Regions from separate parts of the Cronobacter turicensis genome, predicted to be linked through region 3. Evidence: predicted binding sites of a transcription regulator. Region 3 holds the regulator's gene; each other region holds the start of a gene.
What was found. The regulator CRP, encoded in region 3, controls carbon source genes, mostly activating them, when cyclic AMP is high. The targets are predictions, from matches to a motif close to ATGTGANNNNNNTCACAT.

Region 1 (7,021 bases), 2.1 Mb from region 3:
ATTACCTATATAATGATGTCGAAAACATTCAGAAAGCCGCCGAGCGGCTGGCGAATCTGGTGCCGGAGGCGCGTATCGCCATCGGTCACGGCCAGATGCGCGAGCGCGAACTTGAGCGGGTGATGAACGATTTCCACCACCAGCGCTTTAACGTGCTGGTCTGTACCACGATAATCGAAACCGGCATCGATATTCCGACCGCCAATACCATCATCATCGAACGCGCCGATCATTTTGGTCTCGCACAGCTGCACCAGCTGCGCGGCCGCGTCGGTCGTTCGCACCATCAGGCCTATGCCTGGCTGCTGACCCCGCCGCCGAAGGCGATGACTACCGATGCCCAGAAACGTCTGGAGGCGATCGCCTCACTGGAGGATCTGGGCGCGGGCTTTGCACTGGCGACGCACGATCTGGAAATTCGCGGCGCGGGCGAGCTGCTGGGTGAAGATCAGAGTGGACAGATGGAAACCATTGGCTTCTCGCTCTATATGGAGCTTCTGGAAAACGCCGTTGACGCGCTGAAAGCCGGGCGCGAGCCATCGCTTGAGGATCTCACCAGCCAGCAGACGGAAGTGGAGTTGCGAATGCCGTCGCTACTGCCGGAGGCGTTCATTCCGGATGTGAATACGCGCCTGTCGTTCTACAAGCGCATTGCCAGCGCCAAAAAAGAGCAGGAGCTTGAGGAGATCAAAGTGGAGCTTATCGACCGCTTTGGTCTGCTGCCGGACCCGGCGCGTACGCTGCTGGATATCGCCGCCCTGCGCCAGCAGGCGCAGAAGCTTGGCGTGCGTAAAATCGAGGCCAATGAGAAAGGCGGCACCATTGAGTTTGCCGAGAAAAACCATGTCGATCCTGGCTGGCTTATTGGCCTGTTGCAAAAAGAGCCGCAGCATTACCGCCTCGATGGCCCGACGCGCCTGAAGTTCTTCCGCGAGCTGGACGAGCGTAAAAACCGTATGGAATGGGTGCGTCAGTTTATGGCGCAGCTCGCCGAACACACCCTCCCGTAATCCGATCACGCCCCGCCCGGGGCGTAACTTTACAATCCTTTGCAATCGTCCAGGGTTTCCTGGACGAAGCCCCGCCATACTTCTCTCTTTATCTATGAATTACAAAAACTTCTCCGCCTTTGGGATCGGTAAATGAAAAGAGAATATGCACGTTTTTCACGCTGGCTGTCATGGCTCGCGTTGGTCGCCAGCATGACGCTTGGCGCAAACCAGGCGCTGGCGAATACTTACCCCCTCCCCGCGCCGGGGAGTCGGCTGATTGGCGAAACGCTGTATCACACAGTGGCGGACGACGGCGGCTCGCTGGAGGCCATCGCCAAACGGTATAACGTCGGCTTTCTGGCGCTGTTGCAGGCCAACCCCGGCGTTGATCCGTATGTCCCGCGCGCGGGCAGCGTGCTGACGATTCCGCGCCAGATGCTGCTGCCGGATGCGCCGCGCGAAGGCATTCTGATTAATATTGCCGAGCTGCGGCTGTACTATTTCCCACCGGGCGAAAAGAGCGTCACTGTTTACCCGATAGGCATCGGCCAGCTCGACGGCGATACGCTGACACCGACGATGCAAACCACGGTCTCGCAAAAGCGCGCCAATCCAACCTGGACGCCGACGGCCAATATCCGTGCGCGTTATAAAGCGCAGGGAATCGATTTACCGCCGGTCGTGCCTGCCGGGCCGGAAAACCCGATGGGCCACCACGCCATTCGTCTTGCGGCCTACGGCGGCGTGTATCTGCTGCACGGCACGAATGCGGATTTCGGTATCGGCATGCGCGTCAGCTCCGGCTGTATTCGCCTGCGCGATGACGATATCAAACACCTCTTCAGCGTGGTGCCGGTCGGTACGCGCGTCAATATCATTAACGCGCCGGTGAAAGCGTCCATCGAGCCGGATGGACGTCATTTTGTCGAGGTGCATCAGCCGCTGTCGAAACGCATTGAGGATGACCCCAAAACGCTGCCGATTGTGCTGGACGCGATGCTGAAAACTTTTGAAGCCGCGCCGCAGACCGACCGGGAGGTCATGGGCCATGCCCTGCGCCTGCGCTCCGGCGTGCCGGTTAACGTCACCGCGCACCCGTCAATGCCCGCCAGCGACGCCATCTGAAACGAAAAAGGCCCTGTCCGATGACAGGGCCTTAAACGGTGCGACCGTGACGGCTTATTTATAGATAACCGCGGTGCCGTGCAGATTGTTCGGGCCATTCGCTGAGGTAATACGGAACGATTTTGCGCCCATCTCGTCAGCTTTTTGCGAAAGCTCGGCTTCCAGCGAGGAGAGGTTAGTCCCGGCCGTCGCAGAGACGGTGCCCGCTTTCTGCTGCCCAGCCGGAGTGGACTGCACCTGAACGGCGGCGACGCTTGCGAATGACAGTGAACTCAGGACCGCGGCGGCTAACAGTGCTTTAACGTTTTTCATGTGGGTACCCTTTCTTTTGTAATGCGGATTTGGTTACGTGGTCGTTAAAAATTATTTAATTAACGATCGATAGGTAAAGAATAGTTGTGATCCGCATCACATGTCAATATAATTTTTAACGATCGTTATATTAATAACGGCAGCCCTTACAGAATCGCCTGTAAAAGCATTCATGGCGCGGTTTTGCTGGTACTCCTGGTGCGAAAAGGGGTATTTTGGTAGCAGGTTTACATAAAGAGGTTAAACGGCACTATGACAACAGAAGTCCAAAGTTGCGCAAAAAAAAGCCGTGGCCGACCAAAAGTGTTCGACAGGGAAGCGGCGCTTGATAAGGCCATGGCACTCTTCTGGCAGCACGGTTACGAAGCGACGTCGCTCGCGCATCTCGTCGAAGCGACCGGCGCGAAAGCCCCGACGCTGTATGCTGAGTTCACCAATAAAGAGGGGCTGTTCCGCGCCGTGCTCGACCGCTATATCGCGCGGTTTGCACAGCAGCAGGAAACGCTCCTGTTTCACGCCGATAAACGCGTTGACGAAGCGCTGCACGACTACCTTTGCGCGGTAGCGCGCTGCTTCGCCAGTAAAGAGACCCCTGCGGGTTGCTTTATGGTGACCACTTCCGCCGCGCTTGCCGCGTCGTCTGAAGAGATTGCCGCCACGCTGAAATCGCGCCATACGCAACGCGAAGCGATTTTGCTGCGCTTTTTAAGCGAGCGTCAGGCGCAAAATGAAATTCCGCAGCATTGCGATCTGCCCGCGCTGGTACGCTTTATCAGTTGCCTGGTGCACGGTATGTCTGTCAGCGCCCGTGAAGGCGCCACGCAGGATGAATTGATTGAGATTGTGAATATGACTATGCGACTGTGGCCGCACCTGCTGTAAAGCATTTCTGTTGTTTCGTGGGCGGCGCCCGTCGCCCACACTCCCATTTATAACCCAAATGAATATCTCATTCCCACAGAGCGCCTTTCTGTTACATTTATTAATAGGTAAAAACTGGCAAATATATCCTCCAGAATAGCTACTCTTTTACGGTCAAAGAAATGATTATTCGTGTGCTAATTAATTAGCACCACCAATTATTAGAACAGGAGCTATTTACGTCATGAAGACGGGGCCGTACAGGGACGAGCACGTTTTTCCACACAGTATCCGTGGTGTATCGAGTTTCAGATATGGAAGGCACGAGACGCTTTTTGGCTATACACCTACAGAAGGAAGATGAACATGGTTTTGCTATTACCATTATTTAAGGTGCTAATAGTAATAACATTGTTATTTGGCCTTTGGTTGTTCTGCGGTGGTTCTATTCTTTTCGCATTTCTCTCAGTGCTGATCACTGGTTTTATCTTATTCAGACAACACAATGCTATGTAATTGTCCTTAAACGCTTATGTCTCACCTCACCGTGTGGCATAAGCGTTTTCACAACGCTTTTTGGTTCTCATTCACCTGCATAAGCAAAAAAAAAGCCCCTCAGCCTGAGTGCAAGAGGGGCAATTGGTGCGTAACGCTGTTTTATTTTCAGGTTTTCTGATTCAGTACCAGCTGTCCGTTGCTGTCCAGCGGGATACGGCTCCCCGGGTCGTTATCCATACGGATTTTGCCCTGCTCTTCCCCGATGCGGTATGTCACATCGTAACCCAGCATTTTCTCTGCTTTGTCATAAACCGTTTTGCAGCGCTGCTGCGTCGTGGTGTAGGTATCGCCTTCCTGCAGGTGGCCCTGGATCTGGTTGCCGGCATAGCCGCCGCCCAGCGCGCCCACGACCGTAGCGACATCTTTACCGCGACCGCCGCCAAACTGATGACCGATAACGCCGCCTGCAACCGCGCCCAGTACCGAGCCGGTCAGGCGGTTTTCATCCTGAACCGGACGGCGGTGCGTCACCGTCACGTTACGACATTCCTGACGCGGCGTTTTCACCGTCTCTTTAATCGGCGTGGCGGAAACCACCTGGGCATATTTCGGCGAAGCGCTGAATACATCCAGACTGGCCACCGCCGCTACGCCCAGCGCAGATGCAACCCCGATACCAATACCCGCTAACATTGATTTATTCACAGGAATTCCTCCCGGCTGTGCAATTAGTAACAATTTTGCAATTAAGGCCACAGATGGCCTATCGGAAAACGACTCAAAAAGCAGGATTACGTCGGGCAGAACCGCGGATTAAGAGGAGTCTGAAGGGAAAAGGCGACGGAAATAAAATGTCATCCGCCCCTGGGTGACAGAGGCGGATGGCGTGCTTAGTGCAGTTTCAGACGCGGGCGGATCACCCGGTTGATACTGCCCACCAGCATCATCAGCCCGGTTTTGAAGTAACCGTGCAGCGCAATCTGGTGCATACGATACAGCGAGATATAAACAAAGCGCGCGATACGCCCTTCAATCATCATCGAGCCGCGCATCAGGTTGCCCATCAGGCTGCCGACGGTGGAGAATTTCGACAGCGAGACCAGCGAGCCTTTGTCTTTGTAAACATAGGGCTTAAGCGGCTTGCCTTTGATTTGCGCCAGGATGTTATCCAGCGCGCAGGAGGCCATCTGGTGCGCGGCCTGGGCGCGCGGCGGGACGAAACCGCCTTCCGGGCGCGGGCAGGACGCGCAGTCGCCGATAGCGAAGATGTCAGGGTCGCGCGTGGTTTGCAGCGTCTGCTCGACCACCAGCTGGTTGATGCGGTTGGTTTCCAGGCCGCCAATCTCTTTCATGAAATCCGGCGCTTTGATGCCCGCCGCCCAGACCATCAGGTCAGCCTGAATAAATTCGCCGTCTTTGGTGTTGAGACCATCTTCCTGCGCGCTGGTCACCATGGTGTTGGTGAGCACGCGCACGCCCAGCTTGGTCAGCTCATTATGCGCAGCGCTTGAGATGCGCGGCGGCAGCGCAGGCAGAATACGCTCGCCCGCTTCCACCAGTGTTACGTTCAGCGCTTCGTTGGTAAGCCCTTTATAGCCATAGCTGTGCAGCTGTTTAACCGCATTATGCAGTTCAGCGGAGAGCTCAACGCCCGTCGCGCCGCCGCCGACAATCGCGATATTCACTTTGCCGTTAGCACCGAGGTTAGCGGAGTATTTCAGGAACAGATTGAGCATTTCCTGATGGAAACGGCGCGCCTGATGCGGGTTGTCGAGGAAGATGCAGTGATCTTTCACACCCGGCGTGTTGAAGTCGTTAGAGGTGCTGCCGAGCGCCATGACCAGCGTGTCATAAGGCACTTTACGTTCAGCCACCAGCAGCTCGCCCTTCTCATCACGCAGTTCGGCAAGCGTCAGGGTTTTGGCTTCGCGGTTGATATCCACCACCGAGCCCAGCTGGAACTGGAAACCGTGGTTGCGCGCGTGCGCCAGATAGCTCAGCGCGTCGACGCCCTCATCCAGCGAACCGGTCGCCACTTCATGCAGCAGCGGTTTCCACAGGTGGCTGTGGTTGCGATCGACAAGCGTGACTTTCGCTTTTTTGCCGCGGCCCAGTTTGTGACCGAGCTGTGTTGCGAGCTCCAGTCCGCCGGCGCCGCCGCCCACGATAACGATCTTTCTTAATGGCGTAGTCAACGTGACCCCCTTAAAGTGTTTAACTAATTGTTAATTCAAAGTTATTAAAAATAGCTTTTAATTAACAATAGTTTAGCAACACGGCCCACAACAGTGACGAGCATAACATGAACGGTGCATTGGTCATACCAAATTTGATGTGCATCAATTTTTATGCATTAAAGTTAAACAAAAAACGGGCCAGCGTTTGGCTGACCCGTTTGTTCGGTGAAGCGGTATTTTGGCGCGACGGCGGAATTACCCCAGCGCTTTGAACGCTTTAATGCGCTGAAGGTGCGGCGAGATGTTTTTAAACTTGTGCGTCTGCTCTTCGTCCCAGACGATTTCATAATATTGATGCAGCAGTTCGGCCGAACGCTGGCTGTCGAGCGCCTCATCCTCGCGCGAAAGAATCGCCAGGCAGCGATCGCGGTTTTTCTCGCGGAAGTTCTCTACGCACTTGGTCGCGATATCGAGATACTCCTCCGGCCGGTCGATTTTGCCTTCCATGTTTTCATACGGAAACAGGTTTGGGTTGAAAATCACCTGGCGGATGTCACATAAAAAGCCGATGCGCTCCGCCCAGAATCCCCCAAGCCCCACGCCGCAGATGAGCGGGCGTTCATCGACATTCAGTTGCAGCATTTTGTCCACTTCACGTAGCAGATGCTGCATGTCGTGTTTCGGGTGGCGCGTGCTGTAGCTGATAAGCCGCACATCCGGATCGATAAACTGCAATTGCAGCACTTTCTCGTGGTTACCCGGACTGTTTGAATCGAAACCGTGTAAGTAGATAATCATTGCATTCTCATCCCAGCGTAGCAGCTTCAGGGCAAGCGTTATTGCCCCGCCTTGTGCGTCTGCCAGCGCTCATGCAGCGCGGTAAGCTCCCCGCTTACCTGCTTCCAGCGCGCCGACGCCATCAGTTCCTGACGCGTAATTACACCTTTATGATACAAACGTGTAACACGCTCTGCTTTGATCGGTGACAGGTTATCAAGAACGCTTACGGCACCCTTACGATTATTACAGACAAGGATCATATCGCAACCGGCATCC
Region 2 (7,021 bases), 1.9 Mb from region 3:
GGTGTTTATCCGCATCTCGTCCATCCGCGCGCTGGATATTTCGCTTGGCGAGAATGTGCCGCCTGCGGTAGGCCAGTCGTTTTCCGCCTTGATTCCAACGATTCTCACGCTTTCTGGTTTCGCCATTGTCGCCGCGCTGCTGGCGGGCGTGCTGCATACTGATTTAATTCATCTCATCACCACGCTGATCCAGCAGCCGCTGCGGCTTATCAACACCAGCCTTCCGGGTACGCTTTTTATCTACAGCTTCGGGAATTTCCTTTTCACGCTCGGCATTCATCAGTCGGTGGTCAACAGCGTGGTGCTGGAGCCGTTTTTACTGATCAACACCAACGAGAATATGCTGGCATTCGCCAACGGGCAGCCTATTCCGCACATCATCAATAATATTTTCGTCCCCACCTTCGGCATGATTGGCGGCACCGGCAGCACGCTGTCGCTGCTTATCGCGATTTTCATCTTCGCGCGGCAAAAATCGTCGAAACAGGTTGCCCGGCTCGCGATTTCGCCTGGGCTGTTTAACATCAATGAGCCGGTGATTTTCGGCCTGCCGATTGTGTTTAACCTGCCGCTGATGATCCCGTTCGTGCTGCTGCCTGCCATGGGTATTTTTTTCGCCTGGTGTTGTACGTCGCTGGGGCTGATGTCGCGCTGCGTGGTGATGATCCCCTGGACGACGCCGCCGGTGCTGAGCGCCTGGCTTGCCACCGCAGGCGACTGGCGGGCGGTCGTGGTTCAGTTGATCATCATTGTCTTTGGTGTATTCTTCTACCTGCCTTTTCTCAGGATAGCTGAGCGGGTAGCCATGAAAAACAACGAGATAGCAGACTCCACCCCCCACTCATAACGGAAGCGGCAGATGGCGGCGAAGTACATCGCAATTGCGCGGGAAATCAAAAAACGGATCGTCAGCCAGCAATATCCTGCGAGCGAGCCGCTGCCGGATCAGTTTGCGCTCGCGGAAGAGTTCAACACCAGCCGGATGACCATTCAGCAGGCGATGCGCCAGCTGATTGTCGAGGGGCTGGTGTATACCCGCAAAGGGCTTGGCACCTTCGTGCGGAAAAATTTCCAGCAGATATCCCGCTGGGATCGCCCCGGCAGCGACTATTTCGGCGCCACCCGCACGTGGCAGGGGCTGGGTACGGTCACCAGCGAAATCATTAAATTCGAGCTGCGTTTCCCCGATGAAAAAGAGCAGGCATCGCTGCTCATTGACGCCAGCGCGCCGGTGTATGACTTCGTGCGCCTGCGTCTGGTTAATAACGAGCCAGTGTCGCTGGAGTTCACGCTGATGCCGGTAAACCTGGTGCCGGGGCTTAACAAATCGCATCTCGAAAGCTCGGTATTCGGCTACGTGCAGGAGACGCTGGGGTTGAAACTGATGGGCTCCTGGCGCGTGGTGCGCGCGCTTAAGCCTGGGGAGGCGGATAAGCGTTATTTACAGTGCGACCTCACCGACCCGGTGCTGGAAGTGGAGCAGGTGGTTTACCTGGATGACGGTACGCCGCTTGAATACGCCCGCTGCCATTACCGCTACGATCACGGCGGCATTATCATGGTGAATCACGGCTAGGCGCGGCAGCGCGTATAAAAAACCCCGCGGGCAGCGATGCGCGCGGGGTTTTTTTATCGCCTTGCGGCAGATTAATTCAGACGGACCGGCATGCCGGAACGGTTCTGCACCGCCTGTTCAACGACGTTCTGATCGACATCGCTCTGGCTGGTGACGGTGGTCACCGCTTTGGTGAGCATGATCGGCACCAGTTCGTTGTTGTTGATCTGATCTTCGCTGGTGGAGAGCGGGTTATGCACCTCGATGTAGCGGCTGCCATCCGGCTCGGTGGTCGCTTTCACCGGCTCGTTGACAAACTGCACGCGGGTGCCGACCGGCACGTTCTCGAACAGGAATTTAATGTCTTCGTTACGCAGACGCACGCAGCCGTGGCTGACGCGCAGGCCGATACCGAAGTTGGCGTTGGTGCCGTGGATAGCGTAGAGACGGCCGATATAGAGCGCGTAGAGGCCCATCGGGTTATCCGGGCCAGCCGGTACGACCGGCGGCAGCGGTTCGCCTGCGGCCGCGTATTCCGCGTGCATCTTGGCGGTCGGCGTCCAGGTCGGGTTCGCGCGCTTGCGCTCGACTTTCGTCACCCAGTTGATCGGGGTGTCTTTACCGAGCTGGCCGATACCGATCGGCAGCACGATAACCGTGTTGGTGCCTTGCGGATAGTAATACAGACGCATTTCGGCGCTGTTAATCACAATGCCTTCATGCGGCGTATCCGGCAGGATCAACTGCTGAGGAATGTTCAGAATGGTGCCGCCTTTCGGCAGATACGGGTCGACGCCCGGGTTGGCTTCCAGCATGTTGGAAAGCCCCATCTGATACTGTGCGGCGAAATCTTCCAGCGGCAGATTATTGCCGTCAGGGATCGTCACCACCTGGTTTTCACCCACCAGACGGCTACCGTCGGTCGGCAGAGGATAAGTCACCGCAGAGGCGGAGTTACAAAACCCGACGACTGCGAAGGCTGCCACTAAAAGCGTGCGTAATTTCATCTTCATGTTATGCAAATATCGTTGCCGGACCGGCCGTTAGAGTGAACGAAAGAATACAGGGAGCGCATTATATGTGCATTCTCCGTGGCAGGGAATTGAGATGTGTGCTTATTCACATTTTTTTCCCATTCCTGAGTCAGTGTAGTCAGCCCATTGACGGGGGAAATAAATTCGGAGTTATGGCATAATGCGTTGTTTATCACACATCTTACCCAGGAATTACGCGTGTTAGTTACCAGCAACGTCACCATGCAGTTCGGCAGTAAGCCGCTGTTTGAAAACATTTCCGTCAAGTTTGGCGGCGGCAACCGTTACGGTCTGATTGGCGCCAACGGGAGCGGCAAGTCCACTTTCATGAAGATCCTCGGCGGCGATTTACAGCCGAGCGCGGGCAACGTCTCGCTCGACCCTAACGAACGCATCGGTAAGCTGCGCCAGGATCAGTTCGCGTTTGAACAATACACCGTGCTGGACACCGTGATCATGGGCCACGGCGAGCTGTGGGAAGTGAAGCAGGAACGCGATCGCATCTATGCGTTGCCGGAGATGAGCGAAGAAGACGGCTATAAAGTGGCCGATCTCGAAGTGAAATATGGCGAAATGGACGGCTACAGCGCAGAGTCCCGCGCCGGTGAGTTGCTGCTGGGCGTCGGCATTCCGCTGGAGCAGCACTACGGCCCGATGAGCGAAGTCGCTCCTGGCTGGAAGCTGCGTGTCCTGCTGGCGCAGGCGCTGTTCTCGAACCCGGACATCCTGCTGCTCGATGAACCGACGAACAACCTGGACATCGATACCATTCGCTGGCTGGAACAGACGCTCAACGATCGCGACAGCACCATGATCATCATCTCGCATGACCGTCACTTCCTGAACATGGTCTGCACCCACATGGCCGATCTCGACTACGGCGAGCTGCGCGTCTATCCGGGCAACTACGACGAGTACATGACCGCGGCCACCCAGGCGCGCGAACGTCTGCTGGCTGACAACGCCAAGAAAAAGGCCCAGATTGCCGACCTGCAATCCTTCGTCAGCCGCTTTAGCGCCAACGCCTCGAAATCCCGTCAGGCGACCTCCCGCGCCCGCCAGATTGATAAAATCAAACTGGAAGAGGTGAAAGCCTCCAGCCGTCAGAACCCATTTATCCGCTTCGAGCAGGATAAAAAGCTGTTCCGCAATGCGCTGGAAGTGGAAGCGATGACGAAAGGCTTCGATAACGGCCCGCTGTTTAAAAACGTCAGCCTGTTGCTGGAAGTGGGCGAAAAGCTGGCGATTCTGGGCGCCAACGGCGTGGGTAAATCCACCATGCTGAAAACGCTGGTCGGCGAACTGCAACCGGACCACGGCACCGTGAAATGGTCTGAGAATGCGCAGATTGGCTACTACGCGCAGGATCACGAATATGAATTCGCCAACGATCTGACCGTGTTCGAATGGATGAGCCAGTGGAAACAGGAAGGCGACGACGAGCAGGCGGTTCGCAGCATTCTCGGCCGTCTGCTGTTCAGCCAGGACGATATTAAAAAGCCTGCCAAAGTGCTGTCCGGTGGTGAAAAGGGCCGCATGCTGTTCGGCAAGCTGATGATGGAAAAACCGAACGTTCTGGTGATGGACGAACCCACCAACCACCTGGATATGGAATCGATCGAATCACTGAACGCCGCGCTGGAGATGTACCAGGGCACGCTGATTTTCGTTTCCCACGACCGTGAGTTCGTCAGTTCTCTCGCGACCCGCGTGATTGAAATCACTCCGGAGCGCGTGGTGGATTTCTCCGGCGGTTACGAAGATTATCTGCGCAGCAAAGGCATCGAATAATTACTCGCCTTGCGAAAATAAAAACGGGGAGTCATCTGACTCCCCTTTTTTTATGGACTGGCGTTAAACCGCCTGGGGCGATTAATAGTCGTGTAGATCGTAATACCCTTCAATGCGGCCATGATTCACAAAGCGATCGGTGAAAATCTCATTATCGTCGCTGGAGATTTTAGCGCCTTTATGGTTAGTCACCCGATGGGAACGTAGCGTTATCGTATCGTAAGAATAGAGCGAGCCATCGTTATCCAGTGTATTCACCGCCTCGATTGACAGACCGTCACGGCCATTAATATAACCCCCGTTTTCATTGACGAATGATTTCGCCGCATAAATCGTGATGTCATCGCCGGTCGAAATGCTGCCTTTATTGGAGAAGGTGCTGCTGTTAAGCGTAATCGCGCCGGTGCCTTTGATGGTGCCGTCATTGGAGAAATTGTCGGCGGCGTTGATGGTAATATCGCCCCCTCTCGATTCTACAGCGCCGTGGTTATTCACATAGAAATCCTTATCCGCGTTTACGGTGATGTTCCCGGTTGCTGAAATCGTCCCGTTGCCCACATCAAACGTATCGCCCTGTAAATAAACCGTGTTGCCTTTCAGCGTTCCCTTATCATTATTAAAATAACCGCTGCTCATGCTGATGGTATTACCGGCGATGGTGCCACCGCCATCACACATGTCCGCACTGTTATCGATGGTGTCGGCGACAATATCCAGCTGCCTGGCGCTGAAAATCGCGCCTGCCGTATTGGTTAAGGTTTTGGTATCGACTGTCACATTGCCGACAGCCCCCAGCACGCCTTGCTCGTTATCGAGACTGTGGGAGGCATAGGCATCCAGCGCGTCTTGCGCGTAGATTTTGCCCCGGTTGCGAATATCATGGGTTTGCAGAGCCATATCGCCCGCACTGCTGATGAGCCCGTCTTTTTCATTCTCCAGCGTGTCGCTGGATATCGTCAGCGTGTTTTGCGCCTGTATTTCATTCTGGTTAGTAATCTTATGCGCGGCGACAGACAGCGTATCGGCGCTGATTTCGCCCCGGTTGCTGAGTTTATCGGCGCTGATCGTCATCACGCCGCCGCCGGTCAGGCGACTGCCGTTATCGATATCGCCTGCGCTCACGCTGATATCCTCGCGGGCAATAATTCCCTGACCGTTATTATCCAGCGTCCCGCCGTGGGTATTTATGTTGATATTTTCGGCCGTTATTAACCCGTTAGTGTTGTTATCGAGCTTGCTGCTGGCGATGGCTAAATCGCGCTCGGCCTGCAGGGTGCCATGATCGTTATCGACAGCATGCTGGTTGGTGTCGATAAGCAAGTCTTTATTAGCAGAAATAATATTATTGTTTTCCAGCTCGCCATCCAGCGTGATAGAAATGCTTTCCGCGGCCGTAGAAATAATGCCGTTATTGCGCACGCCGACGCCATCTTCTGTACCAATAAGCTCAATCTTATTCGCATACATCCCGCCGAGACTGGACACATCCAGCGCCAGAGAAGGCTGAGGGCTGAATTTTGCCGGCTTAATTTCCCGCGCGTCCAGCGTCTTATAATTCACTTTGTTGCTGCCGGTGACGATCCGCAAATCGCGCGCCGTGAGCTGAGCATTCACGACTACGGAGCGGGAGATAATATCGGTGTAGTCCGTCGCATGGTCGTCCATGCCTTTACCGGTAATTACGATTTTGCCGTCCGTGACGTTAAAGCCGCTGACTTTACCGCCTGTCATGTCAACGCTGCCGGTGACCAGCGTCGAGCGACTGGTATTGATGAAACCACAGCCGTCACAGGTGATGCCCGAAGGGTTAGCGATGATAACCGCAGCCTGCTGGCCCGCCACTTCCACCATGCCGTTTAACTGGCTCGGGTTAGAAGAGGCCACTTCGTTTAAAATCACGCTGGCGCTGCCGCCTGACATATTCGCGTTGCCGTTGACATTGCCGGCAAGCGTTGTGTTACTGCTGCCTGCGCCATTATTCAGCACCACGCCTGCGCTGTTCACGTCGAACTGTTTGTAGTAGTTATGCGAAACGCCGCCGTTTGATGGCGCGCTGACGTCAACCACCGTCGCGCCGTTGCCCGCCACATTAACCGTGGTGGTGGGGGATTTTTGCTGATCGACAACAATCGCGGCGTGAGCCTGCGACACCAGCCCAAGCGCAATCCAGGTACTGAAGCAAAGGGCGCTGATACGATAGCGCGGCGACGACACTGACATTTTCATAAATAATCCTTCATTTAGCAGAAAATAAAATAGCCTGCCGCCTTTATTGCAGGCAGACCGTTCTTTTCTCATCAAGAGAAATCCTGAGGGCAATAGCGATACGGCGCGTTATTTATCTGGCGCAACTCTCTGACGAAATATGAACGTTACAGGTGGGCATCGCGCCACGCTCCTTGTGTGGTTATTACGCATCCCTGCAAAGAATAATGTTAAGGAATGCTAATTATCTTTCCATTGAAAACCATGCGGGTCGTAGTAGCGATAAACGGCCTTATGTTCCAGAAAAAGCTCTAAAAAAAGCACTGGCAGCGACGGTAACAAACCGGATTTCTCAAGTCAGATGGTTAATAACGATGGATTAGCGATGGTTAAGTGTTTTTACTTATCAATCAATACGAAACACTATGATATTTTT
Region 3 (7,021 bases):
CAAAGAGTATGTCGATTTCGCGGGCGGTATCGCGGTGACGGCGCTCGGCCACTGCCACCCGCGGCTGGTGGAGGCGCTGAAAGCGCAGGGCGAAACGCTCTGGCACACTAGCAACGTCTTTACCAACGAGCCCGCGCTGCGCCTGGGCCAAAAGCTGGTGGACGCCACGTTCGCCGAGCGCGTGGTGTTCATGAACTCCGGCACCGAAGCCAATGAAACCGCGTTCAAGCTGGCCCGCCATTACGCCATCACACGTCACAGCCCGTACAAAACGAAAATCATCGCGTTTTATAATGCCTTTCACGGACGTTCGCTGTTTACCGTCTCCGTGGGCGGCCAGGCGAAATACTCCGACGGCTTCGGCCCGAAACCCGCTGATATCATCCATGTGCCGTTCAACGATCTCGATGCGGTCAAAGCGGTGATGGACGACCACACTTGCGCGGTGGTGGTCGAGCCGGTGCAAGGCGAGGGCGGGGTGACCGCCGCGACGCCGGAATTTTTGCGCGGCCTGCGCGAGCTGTGCGACCGCCATCAGGCGCTGCTGGTGTTCGACGAAGTACAGTGCGGCATGGGCCGCAGCGGCAAGCTGTTTGCTTACATGCATTACGGCGTGACGCCGGACATCCTGACCAGCGCCAAAGCGCTGGGCGGCGGTTTCCCGGTCAGCGCGATGCTCACCACGCATGATGTCGCCTCGGCGTTTCATGTGGGTTCGCACGGCTCCACCTACGGCGGCAACCCGCTCGCCTGCGCGGTGGCGGGCGAAGCGTTTGATATTATCAACACCCCGGAGGTGCTGGACGGCGTGGCGCAAAAACGCGAGCAGTTCGTGCAGCACCTTCAGCGCATCGGCGAGCAGTATGGACTGTTCAGCGATATTCGCGGCATGGGCCTGCTGATTGGCGCCGAGCTGACCCCAGCCTTCCACGGGCGCGCCCGCGATTTCTTGTACGCCGCCGCGGCGGAAGGCGTGATGGTGCTGAACGCCGGGCCGGACGTGATGCGTCTCGCGCCGTCGCTGCTGGTGGAGAGTGCCGATATCGACGAAGGGATGGCCCGTTTCGCGCGCGCCGTCGCACGCGTGGTTAACGGTTAATCAGCGTGACTGGCTCAGGCGTCGCCTGAGCCAGATACCGTGATGCGGGCGCTGGCGCCACGCCACGGAAGAGATGGTGTGCATGGTGCGCAGATGATCGAGAATGCGCAGCAGATGATGCTCCATTACGCCCGGCGCCCCTTCCGGCAAGACCTCTTCGCCCTCCAGTACCGCCTCGTTTTGCGTGTCGCCCGGCGCGTCATGCTCCAGCCGCTGCTGGCAGCGCTGTAGCGCAATTTCACAAGCCTGTAAGTAGCGCGCCGCCGTCTCCGGCGTCAGCGTGGTTTGCTCGCGCGCCATCGTCGTTATCGCGTTGATGTGCTCGACGATAAACTGACTGTGCGTGACCCACAGACGCATATCCTCCAGATAACGACTGTTAAAGCCCGGCTCCTGCATGGCCTGATTGAGCGAGTTATAGAGCGCGTTGTGCGCCTGGTTGACCTGCATCCGCTGCCACGCCAGCGGGCCGGGCTGCGGATCGTCGCTCAGGATCAGGCGCAGCGCCTCCTGGTCGGCCTCCAGCGCGTCATGCGCGTTCTGGCGCAGCAGGCCGCTCTGCCACTGGGGCCAGAGCCAGACCATGCCGCCGAACGCGATAAGGCAGCCGGACAGCGTGTCTATCAGGCGCGCCACGATGTACTGCTCGCCGTTGAGCGTCAGGATTTGCAGCGAATAGACCGCCGTGACGGTAAAGCCAATCATCGCCCAGCCGTAGTGCCGCCGGATTATCAGATAACTGATTAAGGTCACCAGCAACATGCCGAGCAGGGTATAGCCCTGCGGCACATTCAGGTGCAGCGTGATGCCCGCGATAATCAGCCCCGCCAGCGTGCCGCCCGCCCGGTGCAGGATGCGCACCCGTGTCGCGCCATAGCCGTTTTGCGTGACGAAGAGCACCGTCATCAGGATCCAGTACGGCTTCGGTAAATTGAACGCGCTCCCTAACAGGCCCGCCGCCGCCAGCATTACGCCCAGACGCGCGGCGGTGCGCAGCGCCGCGGATTTCAACGACAGATAGCTTTTCAACGCCCGCAGCAGCGGCAGGCGGCGCTGGCCGCTGTCCATCAGGTCACGGGCGTAGAGCGGGCGCTGGGTGCGTAGCACGCGGGCGATACGGCTGAAATGGTATTCGCAAAACTGGCCGACCGGGTTGTCCGGATGCTGACGGGCGATTTTCGCCAGCGCCTCAATCTGCTTATCCATTGAGAAGCGGTACGAGTAGCGGTGGTAGAGAATATCGTCAGAGAGCGTGCGCAGGCGCGTGGCGACGGTCTGGGCCGTCCAGCGCAGCACCGCTTCGGCGTGGCTGCGCTCCACCAGCTTTTGCACTTCACGCGGCTGATGCAGGGAGACCGAAATATGCTCCTGAAGATCCAGCGCCACCTGAAACGTGCGCAGCAGGCGTTTGTAGCCGTTCTGTTTGGTCGCCGACAGCATCTGTAGCTGCTGATAGCACTGGCTTATCTGATCCACCACTTTTTGCTGATGCACCAGTAGCGGCGGCAGCGCCTGTTCCGGTTCTGTGTGGCGCGTCAGCAGGCTGTATTTCGCTTCGCAGTAGTCGGCGAGGCTTTTATAAATCAGGCTTAACGATTCACGCAGCGGCTGTTCACGCCACAGCCAGAACCAGAAACCGTTAAACGCGCCATACCAGAGCGTGCCGAGAACGTAGAGCAGCATCGGCTCCCAGACGGGCATATTCCCGGCGAGGCTTAACGTGAAGATGGCCGCGATAAGCGACGCGGGCAGCAGGCGCGCATGCAGGGGGCTTATCTCCGCCGTCACGCCCAGCAGCAGCGCCAGCATCAGCAGAATAAGCGGCAGCGGGATGGCCTGTAACAGCAGAAACTGTACCGCCAGGCTGCTCAGCGCAAACAGCGAGGCGCCGATGATCAAGCGTTTGAAGAAGCGTTTGTGCGGGGTATCGAGACCGGCAATATTGCAGCAGGCGGGGACGAGTGAAAACAGCAACCCTTGTTGGAGATGGCCCAGCATCAACCCGACCGCCACCGGCAGGCTTAAGATCAGCGTTTGCCGTAAAGCGTAATTAATTTCAGGGTGATAGATAAGACGACGCCACATAGGGGAGAAGTATAGATACAAAAACGGCGTGTTACCGAAGCGACACGCCGTTTTTTGATTTTTTAGCGGGTACCGTAAACCACAATAGTTTTACCGTGGGCGGAGATCAGGTTCTGATCTTCGAGCATTTTCAGAATGCGGCCAACGGTTTCGCGGGAGCAGCCGACAATCTGGCCGATTTCCTGACGCGTGATTTTAATCTGCATTCCGTCCGGATGGGTCATCGCGTCCGGCTGTTTCGCCAGGTTCAGCAGCGTCTGAGCGATGCGGCCGGTCACGTCCAGGAAGGCGAGGTTGCCCACTTTCTCTGAGGTGACTTGCAGGCGGCGAGCCATCTGCGAGGAGAGACGCATCAGAATATCCGGGTTAACCTGAATCAGCTGACGGAATTTTTTGTAGGAGATTTCAGCCACTTCACAGGCAGTTTTAGCGCGAACCCAGGCGCTGCGTTCCTGACCTTCCTCGAACAAACCCAGTTCGCCGATGAAGTCTCCCTGATTCAGGTACGAGAGGATCATCTCCTTGCCCTCTTCATCTTTGATCAGCACTGCCACTGAGCCTTTGACGATGTAATACAGCGTCTCCGCTTTTTCACCCTGGTGAATCAGCGTGCTCTTAGATGGATACTTATGAATGTGGCAATGAGACAAGAACCATTCAAGAGTCGGGTCTGTTTGCGGTTTGCCAAGCACCATGCGCGGTTATCCTCTGTTTTAAACTGGCTCCAAAGACAGGGCGCGTAACCCCTGTCTGGCTTTGCAATCATCATCTTCCCGCTTCCAGGGAAGTTGGCTGTCCGTGGACATCGCAGCCGATAAATTGTCTTCTCCTCTGCACCCATGCGTAACATCAATGTATCGCCGCTGCATCCAGACTGTTTTAGCATAGCTTTTATCAGGTGTCTCCTGTTGTCTCGTTTCAGCTTGACGCAGGTCGCCTTCCGTTGCCTCTGATGACGCGCGCGCGTAATCTGTCAGAAAAATGAATAGCCTGGAGCGAATAACATGCATGCACGAGTGAAATGGGTGGAAGGCTTAACCTTCCTTGGCGAGTCCGCTTCGGGGCATCAGATCCTGATGGACGGCAACTCCGGCGACAAAGCGCCGAGCCCGATGGAAATGGTCTTAATGGCGGCAGGTGGCTGCAGCGCCATTGATGTGGTCTCTATTCTGCAAAAAGGCCGTCACGACGTGACCGACTGCGAAGTGAAGCTGACCTCAGAGCGTCGCGAAGAGGCTCCGCGTCTGTTCACGCATATCAATCTGCACTTTGTGGTGACGGGTAAAGATCTGAAAGACGCGGCAGTGTCGCGCGCGGTGGATCTGTCGGCGGAGAAGTACTGTTCAGTGGCGCTGATGCTCGGCAAAGGGGTCAACATCACCCATTCTTACGAAGTGATCGACGCGTGATGTGACGGCGGGCGGCCCGGCAGGCGCAGCGCCACCGGGCCATTCTGTCACGCTATCTGTTTCCCTTCCATCAGCCGCTGCACCAGCGGCAGCATAATAAGCTCCATCGCCAGCCCCATCTTGCCGCCCGGCACCACCAGCGTATTGATGTGCGAGATAAACGAGCCCTGTAGCATCGCCAGCAGCCAGGGGTAATCGATATTGTCCAGATTGCGGAAGTGAATCACCACGAAACTCTCATCGAGCGACGGGATACTTTTCGCGGCGAACGGGTTGGACGTGTCCACCGTCGGCACGCGCTGGAAGTTAATATGGGTGCGCGAGAACTGCGGCGTGATGTAGGAGATGTAATCTTCCATGGAGCGCACCACGGAATCCATCACTGCCTCGCGGGAGTGGCCGCGCTCGCTGGTATCGCGAATCAGCTTTTGTATCCACTCAAGGTTGACGATAGGCACCACGCCCACCAGCAGGTCGACATGTTTCGCCACGTCGTTTTGCGGCGTCACCACGCCGCCGTGCAGCCCTTCGTAAAACAGCACGTCTGTCGGTTCCGGTAACGGCTGCCACGGCGTGAAGGTGCCGGGCACCTGGTTCCACGGCACCGCTTCGTCATAGGTGTGCAGATATTTGCGCGACTGCCCTTTGCCGGTCAGGCCGTACTCCACAAAGGTTTGCTCCAGCAGGCCAAAATCGTTCGCCTCCGGGCCGAAATAGCTGATGTGGCGGCCAAGATCGCGCGCTTTGCGGATAGCCATGTCCATTTCCGGGCGCGTGTAGCGATGGAAGCTGTCGCCTTCCACTTCGGCGGCATGAAGATTCAGCTGGGCGAAAATTTTGCGAAACGCGAGGCTGGTGGTGGTGGTTCCCGCGCCGCTGGAGCCCGTGACGGCGATAACCGGATGTTTGGCAGACATAGCGAGACAACTCCCTGAAGCGGCGGGGCAGGGCTCCGCCTGGAACGTTAACCGCGAAACTGCGAACGCGGCATGATATTGACCGTTTCGTGCAGTTCAGACCACACAAGAACGGCCTCGCCACTTTGCAACTGACGCCGCACGTCGGCGACCTTTTGCTCAAGCGAGCGTTCATGTTCACCATAATCGGTGCCTTCGCGCAAGACGAAGGCTTCAATCAGGCGGTCCAGGGTGTCGGGCGCCAGCTCTTGCCAGGGAATGATCATTTATCGGTCCAGATAAGGGGTTAACCAGTCAGGAATGCGCTGCTCCAGCCACATTCTGGGCTGACGCAGCGTGCCGCCGACAAAGCCCACGTGGCCGCCATGCTCCGTCAGCTGATATTCAATATTAGCAGGCAGCGCGGCGGTATCAGGGATCACGTGATGATCCATGAACGGGTCGTCTTTGGCATGAATAATCAACGTCGGGCGGGTGATATTCGTAAGACGCGGCATGGCGCTGCACTGGCGATAGTAATCGACGGCGTCGCGAAAGCCGTGAATTTTCGACGTTATCAAATCATCGAAATCGCGAATGCGGCGCAGACGTTTAAGCTGGGCGAGTTCAATCGGCAGCGTGCCGGGCCAGGCTTTTAGCTTACGAGAGGCGTTGGCTTTCAACAGGTTCAGCAAATAGAACTGGTAGAAGCGCGAAAACCCTTTTTCCATATGGTTGCAGCAGTGTTCCAGCATAAAGGGCGCGGACACAATTACGCCTGCGGTCAGCGGGAAACGGGCATCAATCTCCGCCATCAGGCAGCCAAGCATATTGCCGCCGAGCGAATAGCCGACCGCCGCCGTCGGCACGGTGCCGTAGCGTTCATCCAGCCAGCGCAGGAAAAAGGTGCCGTCTTCGGTTTCCCCAGAATGGTAGATGCGCCCCATCTTGTTCGGCACGCCGCTACAGCCGCGAAAGTGCATCACCACGCCGAGCCAGCCGCGTGCTTTCGCCGCATGGATGAGGCCGTGAACGTAAGGGCTGTGCAGGCTGCCTTCGAGCCCGTGAAACACCACCAGACGCGGCTTATGGCGCGCCTGGTCAGGGTTTTCGCTAAACGCGAGGTCGACAAAATCGCCGTCCGGCAAATCCAGACGCTGCCAGTACGGCTCAAATTGCACCCGGCGGCGCAGCACGCGCGGCAGCATGGTTTGCAGGTGTGGATTGCTGACTCCCGGCATTGGCTGAAAGTGTGAGGAATCGGTGTTCAGTGCAGGAAGTTCTGCGGGAGTAATGTCGGCCATAGCTGATGTCTTTTATTAGTTCGCTAACTACTATACCGGTTGTTATCCATTTTGTTGATGCTTTGGTGCGGATCATTCAGCCAGTAAATTGCGCGAGAACAGGTGAATATCGGCGTCCGGCTTGCGTCGCCAGAGCCTGGCCTTACGGGCGCCGGTGGCGACGCTCTCGCCGGTCTCTTCAAACATCCCGGAGGCTTCAAAGCGGCGGATCAGGCTTTTACGCTGAAT

Region 1: a site for CRP is predicted at 2,514-2,531, ahead of bhsA (multiple stress resistance protein BhsA). Genes of this name have one in related genera too.
Region 2: a site for CRP is predicted at 2,750-2,767, ahead of AB8W27_RS13630 (ABC-F family ATPase). Genes of this name have one in related genera too.

What each region holds. Positions count from the first base shown of each region.
Region 1 is NZ_CP165997.1:2,581,803-2,588,823, forward strand. Features, by position in the region: gene mfd (transcription-repair coupling factor) at 1-1,010, shown strand, start outside; gene AB8W27_RS12345 (L,D-transpeptidase family protein) at 1,143-2,117, shown strand; gene bhsA (multiple stress resistance protein BhsA) at 2,172-2,429, opposite strand; gene AB8W27_RS12355 (TetR/AcrR family transcriptional regulator) at 2,682-3,311, shown strand; gene AB8W27_RS12360 (glycine zipper 2TM domain-containing protein) at 3,954-4,493, opposite strand; gene AB8W27_RS12365 (NAD(P)/FAD-dependent oxidoreductase) at 4,679-5,983, opposite strand; gene ycfP (alpha/beta hydrolase YcfP) at 6,221-6,763, opposite strand; gene nagZ (beta-N-acetylhexosaminidase) at 6,802-7,021, opposite strand, start outside.
Region 2 is NZ_CP165997.1:2,857,492-2,864,512, reverse strand. Features, by position in the region: gene AB8W27_RS13645 (PTS sugar transporter subunit IIC) at 1-847, shown strand, start outside; gene AB8W27_RS13640 (GntR family transcriptional regulator) at 860-1,576, shown strand; gene ldtB (L,D-transpeptidase) at 1,648-2,568, opposite strand; gene AB8W27_RS13630 (ABC-F family ATPase) at 2,788-4,380, shown strand; gene AB8W27_RS13625 (filamentous hemagglutinin N-terminal domain-containing protein) at 4,462-6,606, opposite strand.
Region 3 is NZ_CP165997.1:345,510-352,530, forward strand. Features, by position in the region: gene AB8W27_RS01595 (aspartate aminotransferase family protein) at 1-1,099, shown strand, start outside; gene AB8W27_RS01600 (YccS/YhfK family putative transporter) at 1,100-3,184, opposite strand; gene crp (cAMP-activated global transcriptional regulator CRP) at 3,247-3,879, opposite strand; gene AB8W27_RS01610 (OsmC family protein) at 4,189-4,593, shown strand; gene AB8W27_RS01615 (phosphoribulokinase) at 4,641-5,510, opposite strand; gene AB8W27_RS01620 (YheU family protein) at 5,558-5,776, opposite strand; gene AB8W27_RS01625 (hydrolase) at 5,777-6,793, opposite strand; gene AB8W27_RS01630 (NUDIX domain-containing protein) at 6,866-7,021, opposite strand, start outside.